Regions from separate parts of the Lysinibacillus sp. NPDC094177 genome, predicted to be linked through region 1. Evidence: riboswitches for the same ligand, from Rfam matches in the RefSeq annotation. Region 1 holds a riboswitch; each other region holds the start of a gene.
What was found. A riboswitch is a leader RNA that binds a small molecule or an ion and turns the genes downstream of it on or off. The one in region 1 is predicted to bind S-adenosylmethionine.
Positions count from the first base shown of each region.

Region 2: linked by a shared signal. The riboswitch ahead of metA (homoserine O-acetyltransferase MetA) and the one ahead of ACQKNC_RS18715 (bifunctional homocysteine S-methyltransferase/methylenetetrahydrofolate reductase) in region 1 are both predicted to bind S-adenosylmethionine.
Region 3: linked by a shared signal. The riboswitch ahead of ACQKNC_RS16915 (MetQ/NlpA family ABC transporter substrate-binding protein) and the one ahead of ACQKNC_RS18715 (bifunctional homocysteine S-methyltransferase/methylenetetrahydrofolate reductase) in region 1 are both predicted to bind S-adenosylmethionine.
Region 4: linked by a shared signal. The riboswitch ahead of ACQKNC_RS21500 (methionine ABC transporter ATP-binding protein) and the one ahead of ACQKNC_RS18715 (bifunctional homocysteine S-methyltransferase/methylenetetrahydrofolate reductase) in region 1 are both predicted to bind S-adenosylmethionine.

Region 1 is NZ_JBNNTW010000014.1:32,130-39,615, forward strand. It holds gene metH (methionine synthase) at 1-503, opposite strand, end outside; gene ACQKNC_RS18715 (bifunctional homocysteine S-methyltransferase/methylenetetrahydrofolate reductase) at 496-2,343, opposite strand; SAM riboswitch class I at 2,559-2,658, opposite strand; gene ACQKNC_RS18720 (protoporphyrinogen oxidase) at 2,784-4,172, opposite strand; gene ACQKNC_RS18725 (protoglobin domain-containing protein) at 4,697-5,986, opposite strand; gene ACQKNC_RS18730 (SEL1-like repeat protein) at 6,804-7,486, opposite strand, start outside.
Region 2 is NZ_JBNNTW010000005.1:157,170-164,655, forward strand. It holds partial or broken gene ACQKNC_RS10570 (spore germination protein) at 1-45, shown strand, start outside; gene ACQKNC_RS10575 (endospore germination permease) at 242-2,134, shown strand; gene ACQKNC_RS10580 (endospore germination permease) at 2,362-4,143, shown strand; gene metA (homoserine O-acetyltransferase MetA) at 4,210-5,145, opposite strand; SAM riboswitch class I at 5,303-5,413, opposite strand; gene ACQKNC_RS10590 (hypothetical protein) at 5,682-6,167, opposite strand; gene ACQKNC_RS10595 (hypothetical protein) at 6,391-6,693, opposite strand; gene ACQKNC_RS10600 (hypothetical protein) at 6,746-6,994, opposite strand; gene ACQKNC_RS10605 (peptidase G2 autoproteolytic cleavage domain-containing protein) at 7,177-7,486, opposite strand, start outside.
Region 3 is NZ_JBNNTW010000011.1:19,051-26,536, reverse strand. It holds gene ACQKNC_RS16930 (carbon-nitrogen family hydrolase) at 1-50, opposite strand, end outside; gene ACQKNC_RS16925 (PhzF family phenazine biosynthesis protein) at 132-926, opposite strand; gene ACQKNC_RS16920 (pyridoxal phosphate-dependent aminotransferase) at 1,067-2,236, shown strand; SAM riboswitch class I at 2,599-2,703, shown strand; gene ACQKNC_RS16915 (MetQ/NlpA family ABC transporter substrate-binding protein) at 2,946-3,770, shown strand; gene ACQKNC_RS16910 (methionine ABC transporter ATP-binding protein) at 3,875-4,900, shown strand; gene ACQKNC_RS16905 (methionine ABC transporter permease) at 4,893-5,564, shown strand; gene ACQKNC_RS16900 (alpha-hydroxy acid oxidase) at 5,578-6,735, shown strand; gene ACQKNC_RS16895 (glycine C-acetyltransferase) at 6,940-7,486, opposite strand, start outside.
Region 4 is NZ_JBNNTW010000022.1:24,151-31,636, reverse strand. It holds gene ACQKNC_RS21515 (response regulator) at 1-626, opposite strand, end outside; gene ACQKNC_RS21510 (MetQ/NlpA family ABC transporter substrate-binding protein) at 1,341-2,189, opposite strand; gene ACQKNC_RS21505 (methionine ABC transporter permease) at 2,307-2,975, opposite strand; gene ACQKNC_RS21500 (methionine ABC transporter ATP-binding protein) at 2,965-3,993, opposite strand; SAM riboswitch class I at 4,078-4,181, opposite strand; gene ACQKNC_RS21495 (thioredoxin family protein) at 4,245-4,547, opposite strand; gene ACQKNC_RS21490 (toprim domain-containing protein) at 4,564-4,905, opposite strand; gene gcvH (glycine cleavage system protein GcvH) at 5,091-5,471, opposite strand; gene ACQKNC_RS21480 (arsenate reductase family protein) at 5,552-5,908, opposite strand; gene ACQKNC_RS21475 (acyl-CoA dehydrogenase family protein) at 6,689-7,486, opposite strand, start outside.

The sequences.
Region 1 (7,486 bases):
AGCATATCCTGACTAGTTTCTAGCAACAGAACGTCCGCTCCGGCTTCAATTAATGCCTTTGCCTGAACATAAAAGTTTTCCTCTAACTCATCAAATGTAATTCCACCTGTAACCGATAAGGTTTTTGTAGTTGGTCCCATTGCCCCTGCTACAAAACGTGGCCAGTCGGATGTTGAAAACTCATCCACTGCTTTGCGTGCAATTTCCACAGCCCGTTTATTGATTTCTTCTGCCTTCGCACCAAGATCATATTCATTTAATACAAGTGGTGTACCTCCAAATGTATTTGTACAAATAATATCTGCTCCAGCCTCTAAGTATTTTCTATGAACTTTTTCAAGCACATCTGGTCTAGTTAGCACGAGATTTTCATTACAGCCGTCATATTCCTCGCCGCCAAAATCCTCTGCTGATAAATTTTCATTTTGTAGCATTGTACCCATTGCGCCATCAAGAATTAAAATTCGTTTCTCTAGTTGCTCTTCAATCAAGTGCTTAGCCATTTATACTTACCCCTTTTTTCTGTTCATCCAATTGCTCAATAAATTTCATTAATTCTAGTGTCATATCGTAGCGTAAAAATGGTGTGATGAGGTAAATACCATTGAAATATTCCGCTGCTACTTCTACTAATTCTTTAGCAATTGCAATCCCTTCTAGTGTTGCGCGTTCCTTATCATCCCCACAAGCCTTCATACGCGTTAACGCATCATCTGATAGCTTGATGCCCGGTACTTCATGATGTAAGAACTCCGCACTTTTATAGCTCGTTACTGGCATAATACCTATATAAATCGGTGTTTCTAAATGCTTTGTTGCCTCGTAAATTTCCACGATTTTTTCCTTTGTATAAACAGGCTGTGAAATAAAATAATCTGCCCCATGTTCAATTTTCTTTTCTAATCGAGAGACAGCGCGATCCAGCACACGTACATTAGGATTAAACGCAGCCGCTACAGAGAAATTTGCCTTTTTACGAAGTGGTTTCCCTGAGAACGATACACCTTTATTTAACTGTTTTATTAATTGGATTAGCTCCATTGATGATACATCATAAACGCTAGTTGCCCCTGGGAAATCTCCTACCTTTGTCGGATCTCCAGTAACTGCTAAAATATCATGAATCCCTAGTGCATTTAATCCCATTAAATGTGATTGAAGACCAATTAAATTACGATCTCGGCATGTTATATGTGTCAATGGGCGGACCCCGTGCGTTTCTTTCAGTAAGGCACCCATTGCGACATTGCTAATCCTTGGAGAAGCAAGTGAATTATCAGCCATCATGACGACATCCGCGCCCGCCTCATATAATTTTTTTGCCCCTTTAATAAAGCCCTCAATCTCTAAATGTCTTGGTGTATCTAACTCCACTATAACTGAGCGTTCACGTTTTACTTTTACATGTAATGGCTCGTAATTTGGTGGTTCTGCCTCACGTAAAAACTCTACTTTTTCTGGCTTCGCGTACTTTTCCTCTACTGGAGATAGCTCCTCTAAGTGCTTTTTCACAGCAGCAATATGCTTTGGTGTCGTACCACAACAGCCACCAATTAAACGCACCCCCTGATCGCGAAGTGCTACAGCTGCTCGCCCAAAGTAATCTGCCTCTGATTCATAAACGACACGGCCATCCTCCAAGTCAAGAAGAGAGGCATTCGGATATGCCGACATAAATGCCTTTTCTGGAAGCTCTACACCTTCAAATGCTTGTATAGTATGGTGCGGACCTAAGCGACAGTTAACACCAACGATATCAGCACCTAGCGCTTCAAGTTCATGTAAAGCATTATTTAAACTCATTCCATTTTGTAAAACTCCTGGTTCATGCATAGAAACTTGAGCAATAATCGGTAATATTGTTTTAGTTCGTAGCATTGTTAAAGTTGCTGTTAGTTCTTCAAAATCATAATATGTTTCAAGTAAAAGGCCATCTGGATTTCCTGCAAGTAAAACAGTGGCTTGCTCATCAACCGTTGCTAAAATTTCCTCTAACGTTGCGTCACTCTTTCGAATACCGCGGATTCCCCCAATAGTACCTAAGACAAATTGTCCACCCTCTGCCGCCGCTCGTTTTGCAATCGTTATAGCAGCTTCATTAAACTGCTGCACACGAGATTCTAATCCATAGCGGGCTAATTTTATGGCATTAGCACCGTAAGTGTTCGTTTGAATAATATCGGCACCAGCTGCTATATATTCTCTATGAATCTTTTCAATTAATTCAGGTTTTTGTATATTCATTTCCTCATGGCAGTACTCCAAGCCATAACCATATAAAACTGTACCAATTGCACCATCTGCTGTAAGAACATTTGTTTTTAACCTTTCAAGCAATCCCATAAAATTAGCCTCTCTTCCCTTATCTATATCAATTATGCCTCGGCATAATTCCGTGACATCCGCCGGAGGCTTTAGGCCAAACACGACGTAGCAACTTAAATCCGTTTATTCATCTCACCACCTATAGAGGTGGGAGACTTCAGCTGAAAGAAGTTAAAATAAAAAAGCCTTCTTTTACATAAAAAGAAGGCTTTAACGTTTCGTAATTGTTTTCCTTCTCATCTTCGACACAATGGTCTTCTGGATTTAGCACCTGACAATAAGTTGGTTGCTGAAGCTTCATAGGGCCAGTCCCTCAGCTTCTCTTGATAAGAATTTAGTATGAATTTTTTAAATAATTAAAAGAATCATAACGTTTACAAACGATTGAGTCAAGACTATTTCACTGAACACAGGATAATTTTTGCGAAAAATATAATATTTTGATTTATATCAGACAATTACGATAGTTTTCCAGCAAGTTCTTCACCAATTTTTTTACCATTTTGAATACATGCACCTATGCCTACTCCAAAATAAGAGCATCCCGCTATGGATAAATTCGGATAGTTTTTCTCAAGCTCTTGCACTAAACCTTGCAACGCTTCACGATGTGCCAAATCATACTTCGGCATCTGGTCAATCCATTTTGTCACATCGACAACAGTTGGTTTTTCCTCAATCCCCAAGCTTTTTCTTACATCCTCTAGGGCAACAGCTGCTAACTCTTCATTTGTCATCATACGCAATCCTTCATACGCAGGGTTAATGCTCTTATAAAAAAGTCGTACAAGTAATTTTCCTTCGGATGAGGTATGTTTCCACTTGCGACTTGTCCACGTTGCTGCATTACAAATAACATCTGAATTATGGGATACTATATAGCCTGTTCCATCTGCTGGTAATCTATTATCAGGTACATCAAACCCTAAATAAATCGTAATTGCGGATGCAGTATTGAATTGTTCAAAATAGCAGTTCAAAGATTTATCCTGCAATAAGCTTTGTACCGATTCATTTGGCAGTGCCATTACAACATGATTTGCTTCTATCATTTTACCGTTTGCTAATGTAACAAGGTATTGATTTTCCTGCTTTTTAACACTAGTAGTGGCAATTCCTTTTATAACTTCTACATCCGTTAATGTTTCTTCAAGCCTATCAATTAGTGATGATAAACCATTTTTAAATGAAATAAATTTTTTATTGGATGCTTTCACAAATTGTTCCCTATTTGCATCGAAACCTTTAATAATACTACCGTAATCATTTTTGTAATCGATTAAATACGGTAAAGTGGAAGCAATTGAAAGTTGATTTAAATCTCCCGAATATACACCTGCAAGTACGGGCGCTATTTGGTTTTGAACAAGCTCCTCACCTAAATAATACGTTAGAAATTCCCCAATAGAGCTTTCCTTTGTAAACCCTTCATTTGGCATTGTTAAATCCTTTAATGCTTCTTTTTTACCTTCCTCTGATACAAGCGTACTTTCCTCAAGAGATTGTAAGCTCATAGGAATACCGAACGTTGAGTCTGCTGGGATGGCATGTAGCTCATTATTTGTGTAAATATATGAAACACCCGTTTCATTGTACACAAGATTTTGCTCAAAATTAAGTTCCTCTACTAACTCCATGACACCTTTATGACGCGCTACAATAGAATCTGCACCTGTTTCCATGATGAAACCTTGTTCGTATGCAGAGTGAATCTTGCCACCAAGGTATGTATTTTTTTCAACAAGCACAAGTTTTACATCTAAATTTTTCTCCTGAACTTGGCGTTGTAAATAATGCATCGTACACAATCCCGTAATTCCGCCACCTAATACAACAACTGTTTTCATATTAACCGCCCCTATTTTTAGTTCTTTATTCAGTATAAACTTTTTTATCGAAAAATTACGTTAAACCCTTTACAAATTTAGCAAAAATGGAGCTAACCAGCGGGAATGTTGTGGCGCTTTAGATGTGATTTCCGTACCAGGCTACTAGCTTTCGCGCAAAAAACATTTGGTGCTGTCCATTCGCTTTCGCACAGAAAACATTCGTTGCCCAAAGCGGCTCATCGAACAGTCGGAACGGAGATCAACCTCTCGTTTTGCCTAAGAGTCATACTTTATTTAATATGACACCCTAATTTCATTTACATAATAGTTTTCAACAACATGAAAGGAGCTATCCAGCGTATTGGATAGCTCCTTTTGTTTCACAGCATATATTGAATTAAACAGTACATGTCCACTAGAGGCTTTTATCTGCCTAATAGATATTATATATTAACAGTTGATATAGTGTTATTTATACCCTGAAGTTTGTAGCACCTAAAAAAATTAAAACACTATTTCTTCGCCTTTTACTTTTCTCTTAATTAATTTAAATTTTGTGCAAAGCTAGCTAACGTTTTAGCAGAATTTTTTACTTCATTAAAAGCAATACCTAAATCGCCTAGAATTTCTACTATTGCTTGTACTTCTTTTTCCATCCGACCATTTTGTTCTTTGGCTTCGGTCATAGCTTCCAATATGTTAATAAATTGTCCTTCCGTTCGAACCATATTTTCTTCGCCAGATGCTACCTCTTCTTGAATATTACTAAGCGAATGAACAAGTTTATCTGTTCGCTCATTCGTTATGTGTAGTAACGTCGCTACCGATGTGACAGATTCCTTTGTTTGAATCGATAGTTTTCTCACTTCATCTGCAACAACACTAAAGCCTTTACCCGCTTCTCCAGCACGAGCAGCTTCTATTGCCGCATTTAAAGCCAACAAGTTTGTTTGATTAGCGATATTTGTAACGACGTTCATAATTGATTCCATTTCCTTCGACATATCTGACAACTGTGCAATATTCTCCGTTATATCATTAAGCGAGAAAATAATATTACTCATATTTTGTGATTGATTCTGTAATCGTTCACGACCTTCTAATGCCTGACTCTCAGCCATAGTCGACACTTGAAGTGATTTTTTTGCTAGTTGTTTAATTTCATCTGATTGTTTACTTAAGCGACAAAATGAGTTATTCGTTTCCTGAGATATTGTGGCAAGGGCTTCCGAAGACTCAACAATCTTTTTCTCCACCACTTCTTTTTCACGTTCTATATTTTCATGAAGTTGCTCAATTGTGTGCTCAAACGCTTCTAAAACCAATTGTTGCTCAAAATTAGAAATTTTAGAGATAGCTCGAATTGTATTGAGCTGATCCATAGGATGATTAATATGTTCTTCAACCAAGTCAATAAATGATGCCGTTAACTCCTGGAAAGCACAAATATACCATTGCGTTTTTAGCCCGATGTGGACATGAACCTTAGCAATTTTAACTCGTCTTTGATAAAAATCATCATCAATCATACCATTAAACATTTCAATTATATGACGTCGCAATGTAATTTTCAGCTTTTCCACAGAACTATGTCTATTAATAATATCTACTAAATTACGTTCAGTTCCAATTTTTTTATAAAATCGATTAACAATGTGATCAATATTGTCTTCTACAAAAGGTTGAAATGCTTTTAAATATTGTAAGTCCCGATTTGTCAATTTGAGCAAATCAATTTGCTGTTTCATTGAATGGCTATTAGCTATATCCATTTTTACAATGTATTGTTGTAAATCTAATGCCATTGTCTTTCTCTGTTTTTGAAAAATCACACATTTACCTTCTTTCATGTCGTGTACTTTTGAAAAGCTGAGAAAATCTATTTCCGTTCACCAGAAATATAAGAAATTAGGACGGTTTCATTCCGACTGGGTGCTTTCCTGAGACGTCCGACGAGTTGTAAAGAGTTGCCCAGCCTTCGCTCCAATCAACTAATACATATGTGGCATATGTTTTAATAAATGTCGTCCTCAACTTTTAGTGATAAGCCATCAGGATGTTAGTTAACCATTTCTATCCCTTTCATTAGAAGACGCTGATTTCTGCTACGGGCTACAATCAACTAAAAAATGGGCATACATAAGCAAAATATCAACAATAAATCCTTTTATCGGTCAATAGTAAACCTATATTTTCTTATTCAACATGTCCATGCCTAATAAGAAAAGGTACCATTAATATTGCAAAAAAAAGTCTAACAAAATCACATTAAAATTAGCTATAGCTACTATCTACTTTTTCAAAATCACTCATATACAATATACATTTTATAAATAGCTGTCAATTTTCATATATACATTTTTTCCCACAAATTGTATATAAAGTCCCTGTTACTTAACTTATTGTACTAAGCAGTAAAAAAGCTACCACAATACTTTTGGGTAGCCAATTTACATCGTCTCTGTTTTTTTATGCTTACATTTTCCTTGTTTTAGTTTGTAGTAATTACTACTTCATTATATTAATATTATTACAATTAGTTGAACCTGATAACATATACCCAAACAAACCCTAGAAACAAATACTTAAGACCTATATAAATAGAGCCGATAATCGAATCTAAATACTCATTATTTTTTAATAAAAAATTTACATTCCTTTTAATTCTTGCAGTAAACCAGCTGCCTCCTCATTTCCTGCATCTGCTGCAAGTCCATACCACTTTATAGCCTCTTTAATATTTCTAGCTATTCCTTCGCCTTTATTGTATATATGCCCTAGTTGTAATTTAGCTTCCGAATCACCTTGAAGAGCAGCCTGTTTAAACCAATGAATACCTTTTTCAATATTTCGTATACCTGTTAACCCTTGGCTCCAAATAAAGCCCAAATCATAAAAGGCATCGACATGATATTGCTCTGCAGCTCTTTCATACCAATATAATCCACGGTTCGCATCTTTAGGTTGCCCTAGACGTCCCTCCAAGTAGATTCCTCCAAGCCTATATTGTGCCTCAACATAGCCTGCTTCAGCAGATTTTTTATAGCAGCTACATGCTTGCTCCTCGTCTACATCGATTCCTAATCCTTGCTCGTAAATAATTCCGAGTGTAAACATAGCCTCTGCCACACCTTGTTGTGCAGCGAAATCAAACCACTTCTTCGCAAGGACCAAATTTTCTGATACTCCCTCACCATTAAAGTACATATCCGCTAAATTATTAGCAGCATCTGGATGCCCTTGCTTTGCTGCAGCCTCATACAATGAAAAAGCCGTATTATAGTTTTCTTGAACACCTATACCTTCAAAATAAAAATTACCAAGTGCATATT
Region 2 (7,486 bases), on a different contig from region 1:
AGGGGTTATAAATATTTAATTCAAAAAAAAGAATCATACGAATGATTCCAAAATTTTACAAAGAAAAGAAAACGATTTTTATTTTTTCAATTTTTTTATTGATCGGCGTTGCATTATAAGAATCAAAATTCCGAGCCCTCTAGACTTGATTACCTTTATTTTTTCACCAATTAAAGATTTAATTGTCTCCCTGACAAAATAATATGGAACTTTATGTCTAGAAAGAAGGGGTATCGTTCATATGGAAAAAGAAATAATTAGTTCAAGACAATTTATGATCATTACCTTCCTCTTTTCAATTGGTACAACCATTTTAATTATCCCAGCAAGTTTAACAAGCGAAGCAAAGCAAGATGCATGGATTGCAGCGATCATTGGTGTCGTCTTAAGTTTGCCCGTAATAAAGCTTTTCGTTGCTTTTGGAAAAAGAACATCTACCCTTACTTTTGTAGAGGCTAATGAAAAGATATTAGGTCGTTTTTTCGGAAAATTAACTGCGATTGGCTTTATTATTATCTGCTTACTTTCTTCTGGTGAATTATTATACATCATTGGAATTTTCATGAAAACATCAATTATGCCTGAAACACCTACGATGGCCTTTGCTTTTCTGTTCAGTATTATCATTATTTATGCTGCATATCTAGGAATTGAAATTTTTGCCCGTTCTGCAGAAATACTATGTCCAATATTTATTTTAATTTTTATTTTCTTTGTAGCTTGTATTTCACCATCCATCCATATTGAAAATTTACAGCCAATAATGGAAACATCAAAAAAATCATTATTCTTTGGTATGATTCGATTTATAAGTCTTTTTTCATTCCCGCTTGCCGTATTATTAACGATTTTCCCTTCCGCAGTTAACGTCCAAAAATCTGCGCAAAAGGGTTTTTATATTGGCACAATTTTTGGAGGGATTGTCTTAATTACAATCATTACACTGTGTATCCTTGTCCTAGGTCCGGCAAATACTGCTTCTAGGACATTTCCAAGCTATTCATTAGCTCAAAGAATTTCAATCGGGAATTTTTTGCAGCGTATTGAAGTTATAATGGCAGCCATGTGGATTATATCAATTTATATTAGAACTTTTATGTATTTTTATGCTGCGGTTATCGGTATCGGACAAGTATTCAAAATTAAAAATCATCGACCGCTCATTTTTCCACTCGGCATGATTAGCCTTGGACTTTCACAAATTGTTCATCCTAATATCATTCATTCAGATATTTACAATAGAGAAACTTGGCCTATGTATTCCTTCGTTTTCATGATTTTATTACCATTAGTTTTATTACTTGTCGCGAAGATTCGCAAAATCAATGGGAGTCAAGGAAATGCTTCACAGAATGCAAGTAATAGTAATAACGATAATTCTTCACAGAATGCAAACAGCAGTAATAGTGAAAATGCTTCACAAAGTGCAAGTAACAGTAATAGCGAAAATGCTTCTCAGAATGCAAGTAATGGTAATAACGAAAATGCTTCACAAAGTGCAAGTAATGGTAATAATGAAAATGCTTTACAGAATGCCAGCAGCAATAATAGCGAAAATACCTCACAATGTGCAAGTAATAACAATAACGAAAATTCTACACAAAATGCAAGCAGCAGTAATAACGAAATTGCTTCACAGAATGTAAGTAATAGTAATAACGAAAATGCTTCTCAGAATGCAAGTAGCAGTAATAACGAAATTGCTTCACAAAGTCCAAGCAGAAACAATAACGAAAATGCTTCACAGAATGCTAGCAGCAATAATAGCGAAAATGCTTCACAGAATACAAACAGCAATAATGACGAAAATACTTCACAGTGTGCAAGTAGTAGTAATAACGCAAATATTTCACAGAATGCAAGTAGCAGTAATAACGAAAATATTTCACAGAATGCAAGTAGCAGTAATAGCGAAAATGCTTCACAGAATACAAACAGCAATAATAGCGAAAATGCCTCACAAAGTGCAAGTAATAACAATAACGAAAATACCTCACAGAGTGCAAGTAGTAGCAATAGCGAAAATACCACACAAAGTGAAGGTAACAGTTATAGTGAAAATACTTCACAGAATGATAGCGATACCGGCAATATTCCAAACAGTGATAAAAATAAAGATTCTCCAGAAAGTTAACAGCATAGCGAAAAAAAAATCAAACGAATGATTCTAAAATTTTTAATAATAAAGAAACGAAAACGATTGTTATTTTTTGGACTTTTTTATTGAGCGGCGTTGGATTATAAGAATCAACATTCCGATCCCTCTAGACTTGCTTACATTTATTTTTTCAACTATTAAAGACTTAATTGTCTCCCTGACAAAATAATAAGGAACTTTTAAGAAAAAGGGGTAGTGTTCATTTGGAGAAAGAAATAATTAGCTCAAGACAATTTATGATCATTACCCTTCTCTCTTCAATTGGGACAGCTATTTTAATTAGCCCTGCTAGTGTAACAAGTGAAGCAAAACAAGATGCCTGGATTGCAGCGATTATTAGTGTCGTTATAAGTTTACTCTTAATAAAGCTTTTCGTTACTCTAGGAAAACGGACACCTACCCTTACATTTGTAGAGGCTAATGAAAAGATATTAGGTCGCTTTTTTGGAAAAATAACTTCGATTGGCTTTATTATTCTATCCTTTATTTCTGCTGGTGAATTATTATATTTCATTGGCATTTTCATGAAAACAGCAATTATGCCAGAAACACCTATGATGGCCTTTGCTTTTCTATTCAGTATTATCATTATTTATGCAGCATTTCTAGGGATTGAAGTTTTTGCCCGTTCTGCAGAAATACTATTCGCAATGTTTATTTTAATTTTTATTTTATTTGTAGTTTGTATCTCACCATCCGTCCATATTGAAAATCTACAGCCAATAATGGAAGCACCAGTAAAATCTTTATTCTTTAGTATTATTCGATTAATAAGTATTTTTTCATTCCCACTTGTCATATTATTAATGATTTTTCCTTCTAATGTTAACATCCATGAATCAGCACAAAAAGGTTTTTACATTGGCACAATTCTTGGAGGGATTGTCTTAATTGCTATCATTACACTGGCAATCCTTGTCCTAGGTCCGGCAAATACTGCTTCTAGGACATTTCCCAGCTATTCATTAGCTCAAAGAATTTCAATCGGGAATTTTTTGCAGCGTATTGAAGTTATTATGGCAGCAATGTGGATAATATCAATTTATATTAAAACCTTTATGTTTTTTTACGCTGGGGTCATCGGCATCGCACAAATATGTAAAATTAACAATCATCGACCCCTTATTTTCCCATTTGGAATGATTATCCTTGGACTTTCACAAATTGTTCATCCTAGTATCATTCATTCAGATATTTACAATAGAGAAACCTGGCCTATTTTTTCCTTTATTTTCGCGATTTTATTACCATTAGTTTTACTACTCGTCGCGAAAATTCGCAAAATTAACGGTAATCAAGGAAATAACACACAAAGTAATTGTAGTACACAGAATGAAAATGGAAGTAATAACGGGAATTCTTCGCAGAGTGATAACAGTAGCAATGCCGGAAATGCTACACAAAGTGAAAATAATAACGGTGATTCTACACAGAGTGCTAATAGCAGTAATGCCGGAAGTGCCACTCAAAATGAAAGTACTAGTAATAACGATAATTCTACTCAAAGTGATAGTAATAGCAATCCCGGGAATGCTACACAAAAAAGTAATAGTAATACTGATAATTGTGCTCAAAATGAAAATAGTAGCAATGCCGGAAGTGCCACTCAAAATGAAAGTACTAGTAATAACGATAATTCTACTCAAAGTGATAGTAGCAACAATGACGGGAATACTACACAAAAAAGTAATAGTAATACCGATAATTGTGCTCAAAATGAAAGTAGTAGCAATGCCGGAAGTGCCACTCAAAATGAAAGTACTAGTAATTACGATAATTGTGCTCAAAATGAAAATAGCAGCAATGACGAAAATTCTATGCAGAATAATAGTAATAACAATGCTGGAAACACTACTCAAATTGCAAGTAGTAACAATATCGAAAATCTTCCGCAAAGTGATAGTAGCAGCAATACAACACAGAATTATAGCGATACTGGTAATACTCCAAGCAGTGATAGAAATAAAAATTCATCTGAAAATTAAACAGCATAATGTTAAAAATGATGACCCTGAAATATCAAGGTCATCATTTTTTTAATTGCTACAGTGTTAAATATGATATTCAATCTCATCAACGAAATCCCATTCGTATGGTGTTTCTTGGTATACATAGTAGTTCAACCAATTCGAGAATAATAAATGTGTATGGGCACGCCACGAATTAATCGGTTCATTTGCTGGATTATCATGTGGGAAGTAATTCACTGGTACTTCAATATCTAATCCTTTCGCAACGTCACGACTATATTCATCTGCTAAAGTTGTCGCATCGTATTCAAGATGGCCGGTAATCATAATGTTTTTATTGTCCTTAGATTGCACAATGAAAACACCAGCATCTTCTGAATAAGATAGTAATCGTAAATCAGGGTGGTTGCGTACTTCGTCGATTGATACAGATGTGTAACGTGAATGTGGGGCTGTAAATAAATCACTAAAGCCACGTACTAAATCCACTGTTAAATCCGTAATAACATGAGAATATACACCTGAGCATTTAGCAGAAAGCTCAATTTTCCCAATGCCGTAATGATGGTATAATGCTGCCTGTGCACCCCAACATATATGTAGAACCGATGTTACGTTTTGCTTAGACCAATCCATTATTTCTGAAATTTCCTGCCAGTAGTTCACATCTTCGAACGCCATTTTTTCAACTGGTGCACCTGTAATAATCATGCCATCATAGCGGCGATGACGGATTTGATTGAAGGTCGTGTAAAATAACTGTAAATGTGATTTACTGACATTTTTCGATTCATGCGTAGCTGTATTTAAAAACGTAATATTAACTTGTAACGGTGTGTTACCTAATAAACGAAGTAATTGTAGCTCTGTTTTTTCTTTTTCAGGCATCAAATTTAAAATTAATATATTTAACGGACGAATTTGTTGGGTTTTTGCTCTATCCTCTTCCATTACGAAGATTTTTTCCTCACGTAAATGTTCTCCAGCTGGTAAGTTTTTCGGAATATTAATTGGCATCTTGCATTCCCCTCTCAATAATTTTTCTCTGTTAGAATCAATTAGTGCCTTAAGATCAATGCACGGGCCCTGCGCAAAGCTCAAATATCAAACGATAAAATTAAAAAATCCCCCTCATTCCATATGAGATAGAATGAGAAGGATTTTTCCACGTTCACTCTTATCTCTCAAAGGACAAATCCTTTGCTGGAATTAGCACCTTTCTAACTTTTGTTAGAGGTTGCTGAAGCGTCATCGGGCCAAATCCCTCAACTTCTCATGATAAGATTATTTAATTAAATAGAATTGTAACATGAACAATTAAGAATATCAATAATACATAGAATATTTCGTTATTAATCATGCATGTCATTATGTTTTAAGAGGAATTACAGTTTAGTTATTTATCTTTACGCTTCTTATTAAGTCTATGTAATTTTCATTGTAACTCATACTTCTGAAAAAAAGAAGTGTATAGCATTTACAAATAAAAAAGAAGGCAAGTAGCCCTCTCTAGACACTTTTTAAGTGTCTATTTTTAAAATCTTTTATTTGCTTTAAGCATTAGAATTACTGTTAAACTTTATAGGAATAGCCCTTGCAATAATCGTAATGATGTAGGTGATAATCGTCCCTCCAAAATAAGCTATGACTGGGGACCCCACAATAACTAGTAATAATAAAATGTTTCCAATAAAACCGAAGTCGTATTCGGCTTGGTCAGGAATCATATATAAGAGAGCAGCAATCAAATAAATAACAAAGATTGGAGCAACTATAAAGTTAAGAAAGTAAGATAACTTGGTTGCTTCGTTGGATTTTTGAATTAGCTGTTGAATAAAATATAAAATAGAAGTAGCTATGAATACAATGCAAATTACACCACCATAGTCTTTGTAAATGGAATCTAAAAAGTGCGATATCAAAGCCCCCAAAACAAGAACAACAGCGCCCACACCCAAAATACCACCAATAAATGCTGAACCACCACGAATTAAATTAAACCCGCCTAGTCCGTTTGGAATAAGTTGCCAACCCCACATAAATTAAAATCTCCTTTTCATAGGTAATTATACACATTTTTATTATACAGAAAGTTATAATTTATGGAAGCTTTTACTGGGATAAATTTTCTAGTGATTTGTTCAAGTTGTCACTCTTGATTGTCTTTATTTTATAGTGATTCGTTTGAACACTACTTTTTTAATAAAAATACGCTACCCGATGTGAGTAGCGCTTACTGAACAATATGGAACCATTACACTATTAAAATTTATTTTTATTAAGTATCCACAAACTCCCCATTGAAAAAAGCATTACACATAAACTTCCGATTAGTGACTGATGCCACCAATTAGAATTAACTACCTCTGTATTTACTGTATATGGATAACCTACAGTTGTATTTCCGTTAGATAATGACTTTGTCACCATTGGAACCCATTCAAAAACAGAACCCCCTAAGTTCCGAAAGGAAATAATAAAAACAAGTAATGCAACAACTAGGACTATCAACAATACATAGTTAATTGTTTTTCTGATGTCAGGATATCGAGCATTTATATTCATTCTATAATCACCCCCTTTACTTTTCAGTTTCGGATTTAACAATATGGAACTATCACTCATTAGTCCTCATATGTTGTAAAATTGAAGAAAGATCAAAAATATCTGGAGCAACTTTATTTATATTGTTTAAATCTCCTTCGTCTAATTTAAACTCATTAAGATATGCATCTAAAAATAACTCAATATCTTGTTTACTCAACTCATGTTTTTCTACTAGATCAACTACTTTTAAATTTCGTTCATGTTCTATATCCAGCAAAATTCTATTCATATCCCAATATGTCATATTTTCAGTAAACATTTCTTTTCCTCCTAAAATAAAATTACCTTTACATACGCTTTGAGAGAATAAAAGTTTCACGAAAATAAAATATAATTAGATTTTGTAGGTGGATCATAATCTCCAGCTAAAAACTTTACACCACTGTAAGTCAAATACCCCTACACTCGAGGTTACAATGTACTTGTTTCAATATGGAACGATTATTTAATAAATACTCTTACTATATTACTAGCAACACGTTCCATAACACGCATATTTGTAGGCTCTTCTGATAAAGTTAACTCACCATCTAATTTGCCTACTTTAGCGAAGTTGTTAGAGAATAGTGTACCATCGTCACGTACTAACAATTGTCCTGTTATACCAACTGGTGACCACTCAGGACGTTCTTCACGTGGTTTATACGTTTCATCAGGATTATAGTTAGGATTGATTAACGGTACATAACAGTCTTTTATTTCCATTGTTGCACTATCTTCATCATCTACTGCAGGTATTTCTAATTTAACC
Region 3 (7,486 bases), on a different contig from region 1:
TCTTCTACTTTGCCAAAGCCTACGTTTAATTGAATACAGCCAATCTTCATAGCTATTCCTCCTCTAGACAGTACTATTCTGTATTTATACTACAATAAATCAACCTTACTTCCATGGTTTTAGCTCAATATTTAGATTAACATTTCTCCACTTAATACTCGAACTGCCGAACCCGCGATTGCCACATCTTTTATTTTTGGTGTAACGTATAATAATCCACCACGTTTTGAAAGCTGTTTGCTAACGATGCTTTCTTTTGATAACTTTTCACACCAGTAAGGTCCTAACGCACCATGAGTGGAACCATTTACATGGTCTTCATCAATGCCTTGTGCTGGAGAAAAGAATCTTGAAACAATATCAATCCCCTCATCCTTAGAACGACTTGTAATACAAACACCACGTACAGGGAACTGATTCATCGCATGAAAATCAGCTTTGAAATCTGCAATATACTCTTCGTGACTTAGCTCCACGATATAATCCAATTCTGTTTTTCCCACATATGTTGGTTTCATACCAAGCCATTCTTCAAGCTCCAAAGGACATTCAATCTCTTCTAACTGGTACTTCTTAATTGTTATTTCAACCAGCTCATTAAACCAAATCGCTTGCAAAGGACCACTTAAAGTTTGGAATGTAATTGAAGAGTTGACGGGTACAATCCCTTGTTTCCAGAGTAAAAAAGCGCTAGCAATTGTCCCATGTCCACAAATCGGTATTTCCTTTGCTGGTGTAAACCATCTAAGAAAAAAATCATTATCCTTCTTTTGTACAAAAGCTGTTGTTGGTACAGGAATCTCCTGAGCAATTTTCTGCATCGTCGACTCAGGTATTACTGAATCAAGTAAACATACTGCTGCGGGATTTCCCATGTAAAGTTCTGTAGTAAAAGCATTGACGATAAAATATGAGACTTTGTTCATTTTTCCCACCCCCATATACGTATTTGGTCGCTTATAGTTACCTATAGTTTTTGAAAATGCTCTAGACAATTACTAAAAAAAGTAATATTATGTGCATCATATCTTTAATAATTATTATATTCTGAAAAAGGTGGACATGCATGGAATTCTCAAAAAAACTACAGCAACTCCCAACTCAATTTTTTGCAGCACTTGTGCAAAAAGTAAACGCTGCTCTAGCTGAAGGGCGTGATGTTATTAATCTCGGTCAAGGTAATCCTGACCAACCCACTCCTCCACACATTATTAAAGCATTACAGGGGGCAGCAGAAAATCCTCAAAATCATAAATACTCTCCATTTCGTGGCATAGCAGAATTACGCCAAGCAGCAGCAGACTTCTACAAACGTGAATACAATGTTAACATTGATCCTGAAACAGAAGTAGCTATTCTCGGTGGTACGAAAATTGGTCTTGTTGAGCTACCGTTGGCGGTTTTAAACCCTGGAGATACAATGTTACTACCTGATCCTGGATATCCAGATTACTTATCTGGTGTCGTATTAGGTGATGTTAATTTTGAAGTCATGCCACTTTTTGCAGAGAATAATTTCCTGCCTGATTATAATGCTTTATCCAATGAAGTAAAAGAAAAGGCAAAGCTTCTTTACTTGAATTACCCGAATAATCCAACCGGTGGTACTGCAACACTTGAATTTTTCGAAGAAACAGTACGCTTTGCAAAAGAGCACAATATTATCGTATCACATGATTTTGCCTACGGGGCGATTGGATTTGACGGCAATAGACCTATTAGCTTCCTGCAAGCTGACGGTGCAAAAGATGTCGGTATCGAAATGTATACATTATCCAAAACGTATAATATGGCAGGCTGGCGCATTGGTTTTGCAGTTGGTAACCCTGATATTGTTGCAGCCATTAACCTTATTCAAGATCATCTATTTTGTAGTCAATTTCCTGCAGTGCAACAAGCTGCGGCAGTTGCACTTACTGCTTCTCAATGTTGCGCTGATAAGCTAAGAGCGACTTATGAGCGTCGACGAAACGTCCTTATCGAAGAAGCTCAGCGAATTGGTTGGCAAGTAACAGCACCTAGAGGCTCTTTCTTTGCATGGCTCCCTGTCCCATTAGGTTTTACGAGTGAACAATTTGCTGATTTATTGCTCGACAAAGCTGATATCGCAGTAGCTGCAGGTAACGGCTTCGGTCAATATGGTGAAGGCTATGTGCGGGTTGGCTTACTTGTTAGCGAAGACCGCATACGTGAAGCAATCAGCAGAATTGAAAAATTAAACTTATTTAGCTCATGAGCGTTTCAATCCCCCTTCCTGAGCAAGAACCTATCGAAAAACTGTCCTATTAGCTCACACTTGCTACAGGGGACAGTTTTTTCATTTCACAATCTTTCTTGGTTGCTTCAGCCCCTCTTCTAGCGGATAAAATAGTGACCTGTTTCTTCAGCAAACTGTCGAATATGATAAATCCCTTGTACTTCTGCTAAAACGACATCGGCAGTGATAACAATATTCCCGCCTTACTTTAACAGACATTCCCATGCCTCTTTCGCAACTAAAATATTATAATAAAATAAAAAATTTAAAAAATTCAATTGACTAACTATATCCTATAATTTATATTAGTTCTATCGGATTTACAAAAAAATATTATAAATCTCTTATCAAGAGTAGCTGAGGGACTGGCCCTATGAAGCTCGGCAACCTCCTTTTTTAAGGAAGGTGCTAAATCCTGCAAACGATAGTCGTTTGAAAGATAAGAGAGGACGTTTTTTCATGAGCCTCTCTTAATTTTTTTAAGAGAGTTTTTTTTATCTTCATTTACATGAAGATAAAAGCCTCCGGCGGATGTCACGGATTTTGAAAGGAATGAATTGTGCTAGCACAATTCAAAATCCGGACGGCATTGTTTATCTGTAGCGAAAGCAAAGCGTCAGCTACAATTACGCCAAGGCGAAATTGTTTTTTTATACAAACCGATAAAACAACTTTGGAGGTATGTTTCATGAAAAAGAAAAACAAATTTTTATTAGGTTTAGCGAGTCTCACATTGGTAGCAGCGTTAGTAGGCTGTGGTACTAAAGAAGATAGTAAAAGTAAGGCTATTAATGAAAATAAAATTGTAGTGGGTGTAACTTCTGGTCCACACGAACAAATTGCAGAGGTTGCTGCAAAAGTTGCCAAAGAAAATGGCTTAGAGGTAGAACTAAAAACTTTCTCTGATTATGTTTTACCAAATACATCATTAGCCGAGGGTGATCTTGATGCAAACAGCTATCAACACAAGCCATTCCTCGATACATTTAACAAAGATCACAATACAGATTTAGTGCCAGTAGGAAAAACAATTTTGACTCCTATGGGCATATACTCTAAGAAATATAAATCATTCGATGAAATTCCTGATGGTGCAACATTCGGATTGCCAAATGATCCAACAAATGGAGCACGTGCACTATTTGTCCTTCAAGAGGCAGGCATTATTAAATTAAAAGGCGGAGCAGATTTAACAGCATCTATTCGTGATGTGGAAGAAAACAAAAAGAATTTGAAATTCATTGAATTAGAGGCTGCACAAATTCCAAAACAACTTAGTGAAGTAGATGTAGCAGCTATAAACACGAACTTCGCTCTTGATGCTGGCATTAATCCTAAAAAAGACTCCATTTTTTTAGAATCTACTAACTCTCCATATGTAAACTACATTGCGGTACGTGCTGAAAACAAGGATGACCCAACAATTAAAAAATTTGTTGAAGCTTATCAATCTGATGAAGTACGCAAATTTATTGAAGAGGAATTCAAAGGTTCTATTATTCCAAGCTGGTAAGTAACGATTAAGGTTCCTTCATATAATCAAGAATCTGCGAGACTCCTACAGGAAAGCTAGCAGATTCTTGCTTTATAGAAGGACTTAGAAAGGAGATATTCAGTATGATTCAATTAGAAAATATAACAAAAGAATTTAAAACTAAAAAAGGTATCGTCAAAGCAGTAGATGGTATTAACTTGCATGTCAAAAAAGGTGATATTCATGGGGTTATTGGCTACAGTGGTGCAGGAAAAAGTACCCTCATTCGCTGTGTCAATTTATTAGAGCGTCCAACAACAGGAAAAGTTTTGATCGATAATGTGGATATTAATGCCCTTTCTCTACACGACCTTCGCAAAACACGTCAAAAAATAGGGATGATCTTCCAACATTTTAATCTCTTAAAAACAGCGACCGTTTACAACAATATCTCGGTACCTTTAAAGCTTCTCGGCTATAACGACTCTGAAGTGAAAAACCGCGTTGCAAAATATGCAGAAATTGTTGGCCTAACAGAGAAATTAGATAGCTACCCTAACCAGCTTTCAGGTGGTCAAAAGCAACGTGTGGCTATTGCACGTGCCCTTGCCCAAGAGCCTGAGATTTTACTAAGTGATGAAGCGACAAGTGCACTAGATCCTGAAACAACTGACGCTATTCTTGAACTTCTGTTGAAAATTAATAGTGAGCTAGGTATCACTATTTTACTTATTACACATGAAATGAATGTTATTCAAAAAATTTGCGATGATGTTTCCGTTCTTGAATCAGGAGCGGTCGTAGAATATGGCTCTGCTATAGAACTATTTTCGAAGCCTCAGCACCCAACGACACGAAAGTTTTTAAACACTATTTCTCAACGCAATTTGTCTCCTTCTCTTATCGAGCAATTAAATCTTTCCGGAAGTGTGATTCGTTTAACATTCCTTGGAGAAAGTACAGGGAAACCATTACTTGCAGAAGTGAGCAAAGTTTATGATGTACAACCAAATATTTTAGCAGCCAATATCATTGAATTAAAAAACGGCATTGTCGGTAATATTGTAGTCCATCTACACGGTGAGGCACATATCGTAGAAAAAGCACTTAAGTATTTTACAGAAAACGGGGTAGGTGTTGAGGAGTTAGGAGGCGAATTAAATGAATAGCATTCAAAGCTTCTTTGCAGATTGGTCAGATGTTATTGGGAAATCTATTATTGAAACCTTCCAAATGGTCGGGATTTCATTATTCTTTTCTATTTTAATAGGGATCCCTTTAGGGCTTTTAATCGTTTTAACTCGCCAGGGACAATCATTTGAAAATAAATTTCTATATCAATTTTTCAATTTATTTATTAATATTATTCGCTCTGTACCGTTCATTATTTTACTATTTTTCATTTTACCGTTCACTAAGCTACTCGTTGGCACAACTATCGGTGTAAAAGGTGTTATTGTGCCGCTTGTTGTTTATACAGCGCCTTATATTGCACGACTTATGGAAACGGCACTTTTAGAAGTTGATCCAGGTGTTGTGGAAGCTTATACAGCAATGGGTATTAAACGTCATCATATTATTTGGAATGTATTACTACGTGAGGCTCGCCCATCCATCATTTTAGGTTTAACGATTGCCACAATCGGTCTTATAGGAGCAACTGCAATGGCAGGAATGGTTGGTGCTGGTGGTTTAGGTGATCTTGCATATCGCTACGGTCATTTACGTTATGAGGTCGATGTGATGTATGCGACAGTGTTTATCTTAATCATCCTAGTTCAGAGTATTCAATCAATAGGTAACCGCTTTGCTGCGAAACTAAAGAAAGATTAGTAGGAGGATTACGATGACAAAGACAACAGATGGCGATCTACTGTTAAAGAATATTAATGCACAAGCCCCCTTCCCTATTTGCTTTACAGATTTAGAAAAGGCTGTTGCAGAAAAATTGGAAGCTGGTCCGTTTGGCTACATCCGTTCAGGTGCTGGGGGTGAGCAAACATTACAAAATAACCGCGCAGCCTTTGAAAAATACTCTATTATTCCACGTTTTTTACATGACGTTTCAAGTATTGATACATCGATTGAGCTGTTCGGAAAAGTACATCCAACGCCTTTCTTATTTGCTCCTGTTGGCATGAACAGAATGGCACATGACGAGGGAGAGCTTGCCGTTGCACGTGCAGCATATCAGTTAAAAATCCCTTATATTCAAAGTACAGTTTCAAGCTATGCACTTGAGGATGTAGCACAAACAGCTCCTACTGCTACTAAATGGTTTCAATTATATTGGTCAACAAATGAAGAAATTGCATATAGTATGGCCTCTCGAGCCGAGGCTGCTGGTTTTGAGGCTATTGTTTTAACTGTAGATACAGTCATGCTCGGCTGGCGTGAAGAAGATGTTCGCAATCAATTTTCACCATTAAAGCTTGGGTATGCACGAGGAAACTATATGAATGATCCTGTTTTTACTGCTTCCTTACCAGATGATTCATTCGAGTCATATGTACAGGGCGTTTTGCAAAATGTGTTCCATCCAACATTAAATTGGGACAATGTACGTGAATTAAAGCGCCGATCTAATCTCCCCATTTTACTGAAGGGAATCTTACATCCTGAAGACGCAAAACTAGCTATAGAGAACGGCATTGACGGTATTATCGTATCAAACCATGGTGGTCGTCAATTGGATGGCGTAATTAGTTCACTTGATGCTCTTCCTGACATTGTGAAAGCTGTAAAAGGACGAATTCCTGTTATTTTAGATAGCGGTGTGTATCGAGGTATGGATGCTCTTAAGGCACTCGCTTTAGGGGCAGATGCTGTTGCCATTGGCCGTCCCTTCGTCTACGGTCTTGCACTAGAAGGACAGCAAGGAGTCGAAAAAGTAATGACGAATTTATATGATGAATTAAAAGTTTCTATCGCATTAGCGGGGGCAATATCTATAAAGGGCCTACGCGATATTACATTGGTGAAAAAAGATGGCGTCGATCGTTAATGAATTGATACTGATGGACGTATCGAACAGCTAAAAGCAGCGAAAGTCATACATTCAAAATAAAGCAGTCCTGCATTTCGGGGTGGCAATCCGTCACTTCGACTGTTTTATCCGGCATTTCGAGGCGGCTTTCCGTCGCTTTGGCTCTTCTATCCTTCCGAATCATAAAAAGGGCTACCTCACTATTGAGGCAGCCCAATTTTTTTATTGAATAACGCCTAGCTCACGGCCGACTTTTTCATAGATTGCAAGAGCATCGTCCAGCATTTCTTTTGTATGTGCCGCTGTAGGCATGTTACGAACACGTCCTGTGCCTTTTGGAACCGTTGGGAAAACGATTGATTTAGCGTAGACGCCTTCTTCAAATAAGCGACGTGAAAATTCCTGCGTAAGTTTTTCTTCACCAATAATACAAGGTGTAATTGGTGTTTCAGATTCGCCGATATTAAAGCCTAATTTTGCAAGACCTGCTTTTAAATAGTTGCCATTTTCCCAAAGCTTATCGTGTAGCTCTGTGGAGTCAATTAGCATTTGCACTGCCGCTGTAATTGCAGCAACATCACCTGGTGGTAATGCTGTCGAGAATAAAAATGGACGAGAGCGTACTTTCAGCCAGTCAATTAAATTTTTCTTACCTGCTACATAGCCACCAACAACACCAATTGCTTTAGATAGTGTACCAATTTGGAAGTCGATTTCTTTTTCTAAACCGAAATGCTTCACAGTACCTTTTCCTTTACCCGTTACACCC
Region 4 (7,486 bases), on a different contig from region 1:
TCGGACTGTAAAAAACTATAGCCATCTTCATAGGTAGCAACGTCTAAAGTAAAATGGGGAATGTCTAAGTGATTGATCGTTGTTTCTAGCACTTTTCTAAAGATTGCATTTTGTTCAATAATACTTACCTTTACTTGCTCAGTTGGTTGCACACAATAATCTGTAACCTGTTCTATTGACCAAGTCGGCTGTTCATCATCTGTTAGTTTTTGCTTATTTTTGTCTAACAAAGTTTCAAAGGTAACGCTATTATTTCTTATTTCAGTAATGGAGGCTTTTAAAGCTATCTGTCGATATTCCCTTTCTTGCTTAAGAATCGCAAAAATCCGTTTTAAAAAAGCCTTTACCTCCACTTCACTACTTTGCAGAAAAAATATTCCCCAATGTTCTCCATCTGCTAATTGAAAAAGTAAATCCGTTTTTCGTATTTTTGATTTTAGAAAAGCTGAAATTTGATGATTCACATGATGAAGTTCTATATCAGTTCCTTGTGAGGAATTAGCTAATTTAAAAAAGACTGCTGTCATTGTTAAACGTGAGCGAATTACACTCTCACGCAAAATCTCAAAATAACCCTTCACCTCATGCTCCTGCATGAGTTCTTCTGCAATGATTAATTTATTCATTAGTATTCACTCCAGTTGATGTAAGAAGTATTTCATTCTACCTCATTATTTTTCTATTATTCTCTTGATTTATAAACACAACAACTATAGTAATAAAGATGGCTTAACAATTTCTATACAAAATTTATGGTAATTCGATTCTTTTAAAATATATTATACTACTGTTATAAACTACAACAGAATACGCTCTTTGTTAAAAAAGTAACTTTTTTCTGATAAAAGACTTCTTTTTAGGCAAGAAAAAAAGGTATGTAAGCTTTATAACTTACATACCCTTTCAGACTGCAGAAAGACACTATTTCGCTTCAGCTTGTCGATTCATCCTGTGATGAGGAACTGTTGATTTTTCACGGAGAGTGGCGACTCCTGCGGGATGAGCTTGCGCTGAAAGCTCCGCAGGAACGTAGTGACGAGGAGATTAAAGCCAGCCCGCGGAAAGCACCAACTCGAAATGAAAATCAAGATACAAATTATTTAGTATTTTTTCTATTGGTGACAAGATGAAAAGGTATGTAAGCTTTATAACTTACATACCCTTTTTGATAAATCGGAAAGGAGTTCACAAAGGATGTTAGCCTAAAATCATCGCATCCATGCGATAACGGCTAACTGACCTGCATCAGTGCTGCTGCCGCTTCGCTTTCGCGCAAAAAACATCTGCAGGCCTAAGCACAAAGCCAATTCCGGAATCAATTATGCCGAAGCATAATTGATTTATTTAACTGGTACAACTGAGCCTTTCCATTCTTCAAGAATGAAGTCTTGGATTTCTTTAGATTTTAATACTTCTACTAATTTTTTAATTTCTGGTTTTGTTTCATCACCAGCACGTACAGCGATAATGTTTACATAAGGAGATTCTTTATCTTCTAGAGAAATTGCATCTTTCAATGGATTTAGTCCGTTGTCGATTGCGTAGTTAGAATTGATAAGAACTGCATCACCTTCATTATTTTCATACATTTGTACAAGCATTTCAGGCGCTGTATTTGCATCGAATTTGAAGTTTTTAGGATTTTCTTCAACATCTTTAAGTTCAGCAGATGTTTTATCTACTCCATCCTTAAGTTTAATTAAGCCCTTAGCTTCTAATAATGAAAGCATACGCCCGTGATCTGCAACAGAGTTAGAAAGTAAAATTGTTGCACCCTCTGGTAAATCCTCAAGAGATTTATATTTTTTAGAGTAGATACCGATTGGTTCAATATGAATACCACCAGCGTTTACAAAATCATAACCCTTTTCTTTAATTTCTTTCTCTAAATAAGGGATGTGTTGGAAGTAGTTTGCATCAAGATCGCCAGATTCTAAATCTTGGTTTGGTAATACATAATCTTGATATTTTTCAATTTTAAGATCGATACCTTCTTTAGCTAAAATTGGTTTTGCTTTTTCCAGAATAACCGCATGAGGTGTATTCGAAGCACCTACTGTTAACGTTACTTTTTCTTTACTATCATTAGATGATGAGCCTGAGCTTGTATCTTCTTTTTTACCAGCACCACAAGCGGCTAAAGCTAGTACTAATACTGATAAAAATAATCCTGCTAATAACTTCTTCATTTTATTACTCTCCCTTTTTTCCTATTTAAATATGTTAGCGGTATAAAACCGAGATAACCTCTTAGATGTTCGTAACGGAATACTCTTTTTGTCACTACAATTTTTATTAGCGCCTCATTAGCGTTTATCTGTTTTGATCGTAATCATGTCGCCAATCCATTGAATAACAAATACAACTATTAAGATTAATATAGTCGACATTAAAGTTACATCTGTGCGATTACGTTGGAAACCATCTAAGAATGCTAAGTTTCCTAGACCACCTGCACCGATAATACCTGCCATCGCAGTATAGCCAACAAGTGCTACAGCCGTTACAGTAATACCAGAAATAAGCGCTGGTAACGATTCTGGAATTAATACTTTCCAAATAATCGTTGACGTTTTGGCACCCATTGAACGAGCTGCTTCAATAACACCTTTATCAATTTCACGTAAAGCAATTAATACCATTCGTGCATAGAATGGTGCAGCGCCAATAATTAGTGCTGGTAAAGCCGCATCTGCGCCACGAATTGTGCCAAGTAAAAATTTCGTAAATGGAATTAATAAGATAATCAAAACGATAAATGGAATCGAACGGAAAATGTTAACGATTGAGCCGGTTAAAAAGTTCACAATTTTATTGGCCCATAGTTGGTTAGGACTTGATAAAAACAATAAGATTCCAATCACTAATCCAAGTATAAATGTGATAACCGTAGAAATTGTTGTCATGTACAATGTTTCATACGTAGCGTCCCACATTTTTTCCCAGTCGACATTCGGAAAAAGACTAGTTAGCATTTGCAATCACCTCCGTTTGTACTTCGACTGTATTTAAGTAGCTAAGTGCAGCAGCAACATTGGCCTCTGACCCATCAATTTGCACAATAAGTGTACCGTACGCGCCATTTTTCGTTTGCGAAATATTACCATGTACAATACTTACTTCTACATCAAACTGTTTCACAAGATGTGAAATGACAGGCTGCTCTGTTTTTTCTCCTACAAAGATTAGCTTAACAAGTTGTCCATTAGGATAATTTGCTTTAATTTGTGCCACGGTTTCCTGTGTTTCCTTCGTATCTGTAATTTGAGAAACGAATTTTTTCGTAATGGCCGCTTGCGGAGTTTGGAATACTTGTAATACTTCACCACGTTCTACAATTTCTCCAGCTTCCATAACCGCTACACGATGACAAATTTTGCGAATAACGTGCATTTCATGTGTGATTAACACAATCGTTAGACCTAATCGTTCGTTAATATCGACAAGAAGATCAAGGATAGCATCTGTTGTCTCCGGATCGAGTGCAGATGTTGCCTCATCACATAACAATACCTCTGGGTTATTAGCAAGCGCACGAGCGATACCTACACGTTGCTTTTGCCCCCCGGATAGTTGTGATGGATACGCCTTAGCGCGTCCATCTAGACCAACAAGTGTTATCAATTCTTTCACACGTGCTTCACGTTGTGCCTTTGGAACACCTGCTATCTCTAGTGGGAAAGCGATGTTTTCCGCAACGGTTCTAGACCAAAGTAAATTGAAATGTTGGAAAATCATACTGACCTTTTGTCTAGCATCTCTGAGCTTTTGCCCCTTTATGGATGAAAATTCTTGATTGTTAACTGTCACTGTACCAGATGTAGGCTTTTCTAAACCGTTTAACAAGCGAATCATTGTACTTTTACCAGCGCCACTATAACCGATAATGCCAAAAATTTCACCTTTATTAATAGAAAGGTTGACGTCTTTAACTGCAGTTAATTCGCCATTCGTAGTTTTGTATTTCTTCGTAATATTTTGAAGATTGATCATAGCGAATTCTCCTTTTCTTATATAAAAAACCCCTTCACTTATAGACAAGTAGAAGGGGTCACGTAAATTATACGCTAAACCGTTCTCTCATCTTTCAAAGATAAATCTTTGGGTGATTTGGCACCTTTTCACATTGTGATGGTTGCCGGGCTTCATAGGGCACTTCCCTCCGCCGCTCTTTATAAGAGTTCGATATATTTATTGTTTTTTAATATATTTGTTACTTTACCACGCGATTAATATTCAGTCAATTAGTTTTTTAACAATTCGTATAAATATGGTACGGATTGAAAGGCATAAACCTTTTCTGTCACTTCTCCGCCTTCACATACGAGTAAACATGGTACACTTTCGATTTTATGAGCATAAGCTATTTGCTCTATAAAATTAATATTCGCTTTGCCGACTTGTAGCTGTGGTAGCAATTGCTCAATAACCGTCATCATTTTCGATGCAACTGCACACGTTCCACACATTGGCGTATATAAATAAAAGGCAGCCTTTTCACCTGACTGGACAACCGCGTCCCACTGCTCTTTTGACCATTCTTCCATCATTTTTCACGCAACCTTACAAAATATATTCATTATGGATTGAGAAGTGTGCACGAAGCAATATCGCTGCTAACACCTTCTTCGGAGTTGTCTCAACTTCCTTATATGTTGGCATCGTACGTAAATGCTCAGCCTCTGGATAATGTCTGTCCATTAATGCTCGTAGTTTATCACCCGATGTATCTGCATCAAAAAACGTATAAAGCTCACAACCCTCGTATGGATCAAGTAGCTCTTCTAATTGATGCACACCAATTGTACCATTCGTACAAAGTATTTTAACATCTTCATTTAAAATAGGTTCAATTTGAAGCTTATCCGATCGGCCTTCGACAATTAAGCATTTTCCCTCGACCATCACGCCACCCCCATTTAGACATATCCCTTATAATTCATTATATCAATAAACTTTATCGTTGATACAGTTAGACACCTATTGATAAAGGAATATACTTGCATTCTTCTCACTGTTATAGTAGCGGGATGAATGAAGATAATAAAAAACGTCGGTAGTTTCCGACGTTTTTCTAATTCAGGCTTGTCTTATTCTGCAATCATTTCTTCGTATTGCTCAGCTGTCATAAGCTTTTCAACTTCTGATGCATCAGCAGGCTCTACAACGATCATCCATGCTTTTTCATATGGTGATTCATTAACGAATTCTGGGCTATCTTCTAAATCTGCATTTACTTCAACTACTGTACCTGAGATTGGTGCGTATAATTCAGAAACTGTTTTTACAGATTCAACGCTACCGAATGGATCATCAGTTTTGATTTCGTCGCCAACTTGTGGAAGTTCAACGAAAACGATATCTCCAAGTTCAGCTTGTGCGAAATGAGAAATACCAATACGTACTTTACCATCTTCTACTTTTACCCATTCGTGCTCTTCAGAGTAACGTAAGTCTTTAGGTGTGCTCATGCATTAACCCCTCCATAAATATGTAATATATTCATTTTCAGTGTGCCATACTTCTTCTATAAAAACAAGGATAAATAGGGTTATTTCCAAGCTTGCTCAAAATCTGATTCTCTAAACCCTAAAGTAACTTTTTTTCCATCGGTTACAATTGGACGTTTAATCAGCATACCATCTGAAGCAAGCAGTTCAAGTTGCTCTTCTTCAGTCATTTCAGCAAGTTTATCCTTCAAGCCAAGCTCTCGATATTTCATACCAGAAGTATTAAAAAATTTCTTTAAAGGTTGTCCACTAGCTTGCCATAGGTTTGATAATTCGTCCTTTGTAGGCGGTTGTTCGACAATGTGTACCTCTTCGTATGATACCCCATTGTCATTTAGCCACTTCTGAGCTTTTTTGCAAGTAGTACATTTTGGATAATGAATAAATTGAATCGTCATTTATAGGCTCCTCTACTATCATTATTAGGACACTACATTTTCAGTGTCTCCCTCATTTTCTGTAGTATACCATCATAACCGTTACGAACCAAAATGAAACTCATCATGCCAAAGCGTGGGGTTGATTTCCGTTCCGGCTGGGCGCTTTCCTAGGGGCGTTCGATGAGCCGCTTCCTCCGCTAAAGGAACGAAGGCTAAGTACGTCACGTCCTGTGACAACGCCTTCGTGACCAACATCGTGTTGGCCTCAGGGTCTCGCCTGTTTCGCTTTACCACGGGAGTCGAGTAGCCTTCCACTCCAATCAGCAATAGTGTAGAACTTTTATTAAAATTTATGCATTTCGTTGTTGCTGCCGCTTCGCTTTCTCGCAGACGAAACCCTTTTGCTATAAAACAAATGTCAGAGGATGCACGCTATGCGTATTAGTTGATTGGAGTGGAGACTGCGCGACAAAGGATTCACACACAGTTTGTGTATGAATCCTTTTTTTGCTCATTTGCAGGTGGATGTCTATAAAATTCATAAGTTGGGTGATAAATTGTGAAAGTTGGTCGATAAATTTCAAAAGTTGGTCGATAAATCGTGAAAGTTGGTCGATAAATTTCTAAAGTTGGTAGATAAAACGGAAAAGTGTTCCGATAAAAAGTGCGAAAGCGAAGCGTCAGCACAAAGCGCCCAGCCGAAACGGAAATCACCCCTCATTTTGCAAGAGCCCTACTTTTATTCCCAACAAAAAACCCAGCTATCTCATCTCCGATAGCTAGGTTAGGTCTGCTTTATTAAACTACAAATTTTTCTGCTTCAATTAATTTAACAGAAGCTTCACGTTTCTTCGTGATTAAGTTGTATGGATTGTTGCGAGTTAATTTACGTAGTGCAGACAATGTCATGCGTGCTGCGTCGCCGTCTGCTGAAGCGAGAATCGTATCTTTTGCTTCTTTTTCAATTTCTGCAAACGCTTCTTGGCAGAAGATTTGAGTGTACAGTAATTTTTGATGAGCTTTTTCAGCACCGTCACGAGCAATCGCTTTTTCTGTACGTAATACAGCTGATTCCATTGCGAATAGTTGGTTTGCGATATTTGCAATATTCACCAATACTTCTTGCTCTTGATCAAGCTTTGCACCGTAGCGTTGTGCTGCTAAACCTGCTGCTAATACAGCAATTTTCTTCGCATTTTTCACAAGATATTTTTCCTGTGCTAGCGGCTCTGTACCTACATCTTCAGGCATTAGCATAAGAAGCTCTTGTTGTAAATTTTGAGCAACTTGTAGTAATGGTAATTCACCTTTTAATGCTTTTTTCATAAATGTACCTGGTACAATCATGCGGTTAATTTCATTTGTCCCTTCAAAAATACGATTAATACGAGAATCACGGTAAATACGTTCTACTTCGTATTCAGCCATAAAGCCGTAACCACCGTGTAATTGAACCGCTTCATCTGCAATGTAATCTAAAGTCTCAGAACCAAATACTTTAGCAATAGAACATTCAATAGCATACTCAGCAATTGCACCAGCAATTACTTTCCCTTGCTTTTGCTCTTCTGGGCTTAGCTGACTTAAACGGTCTTC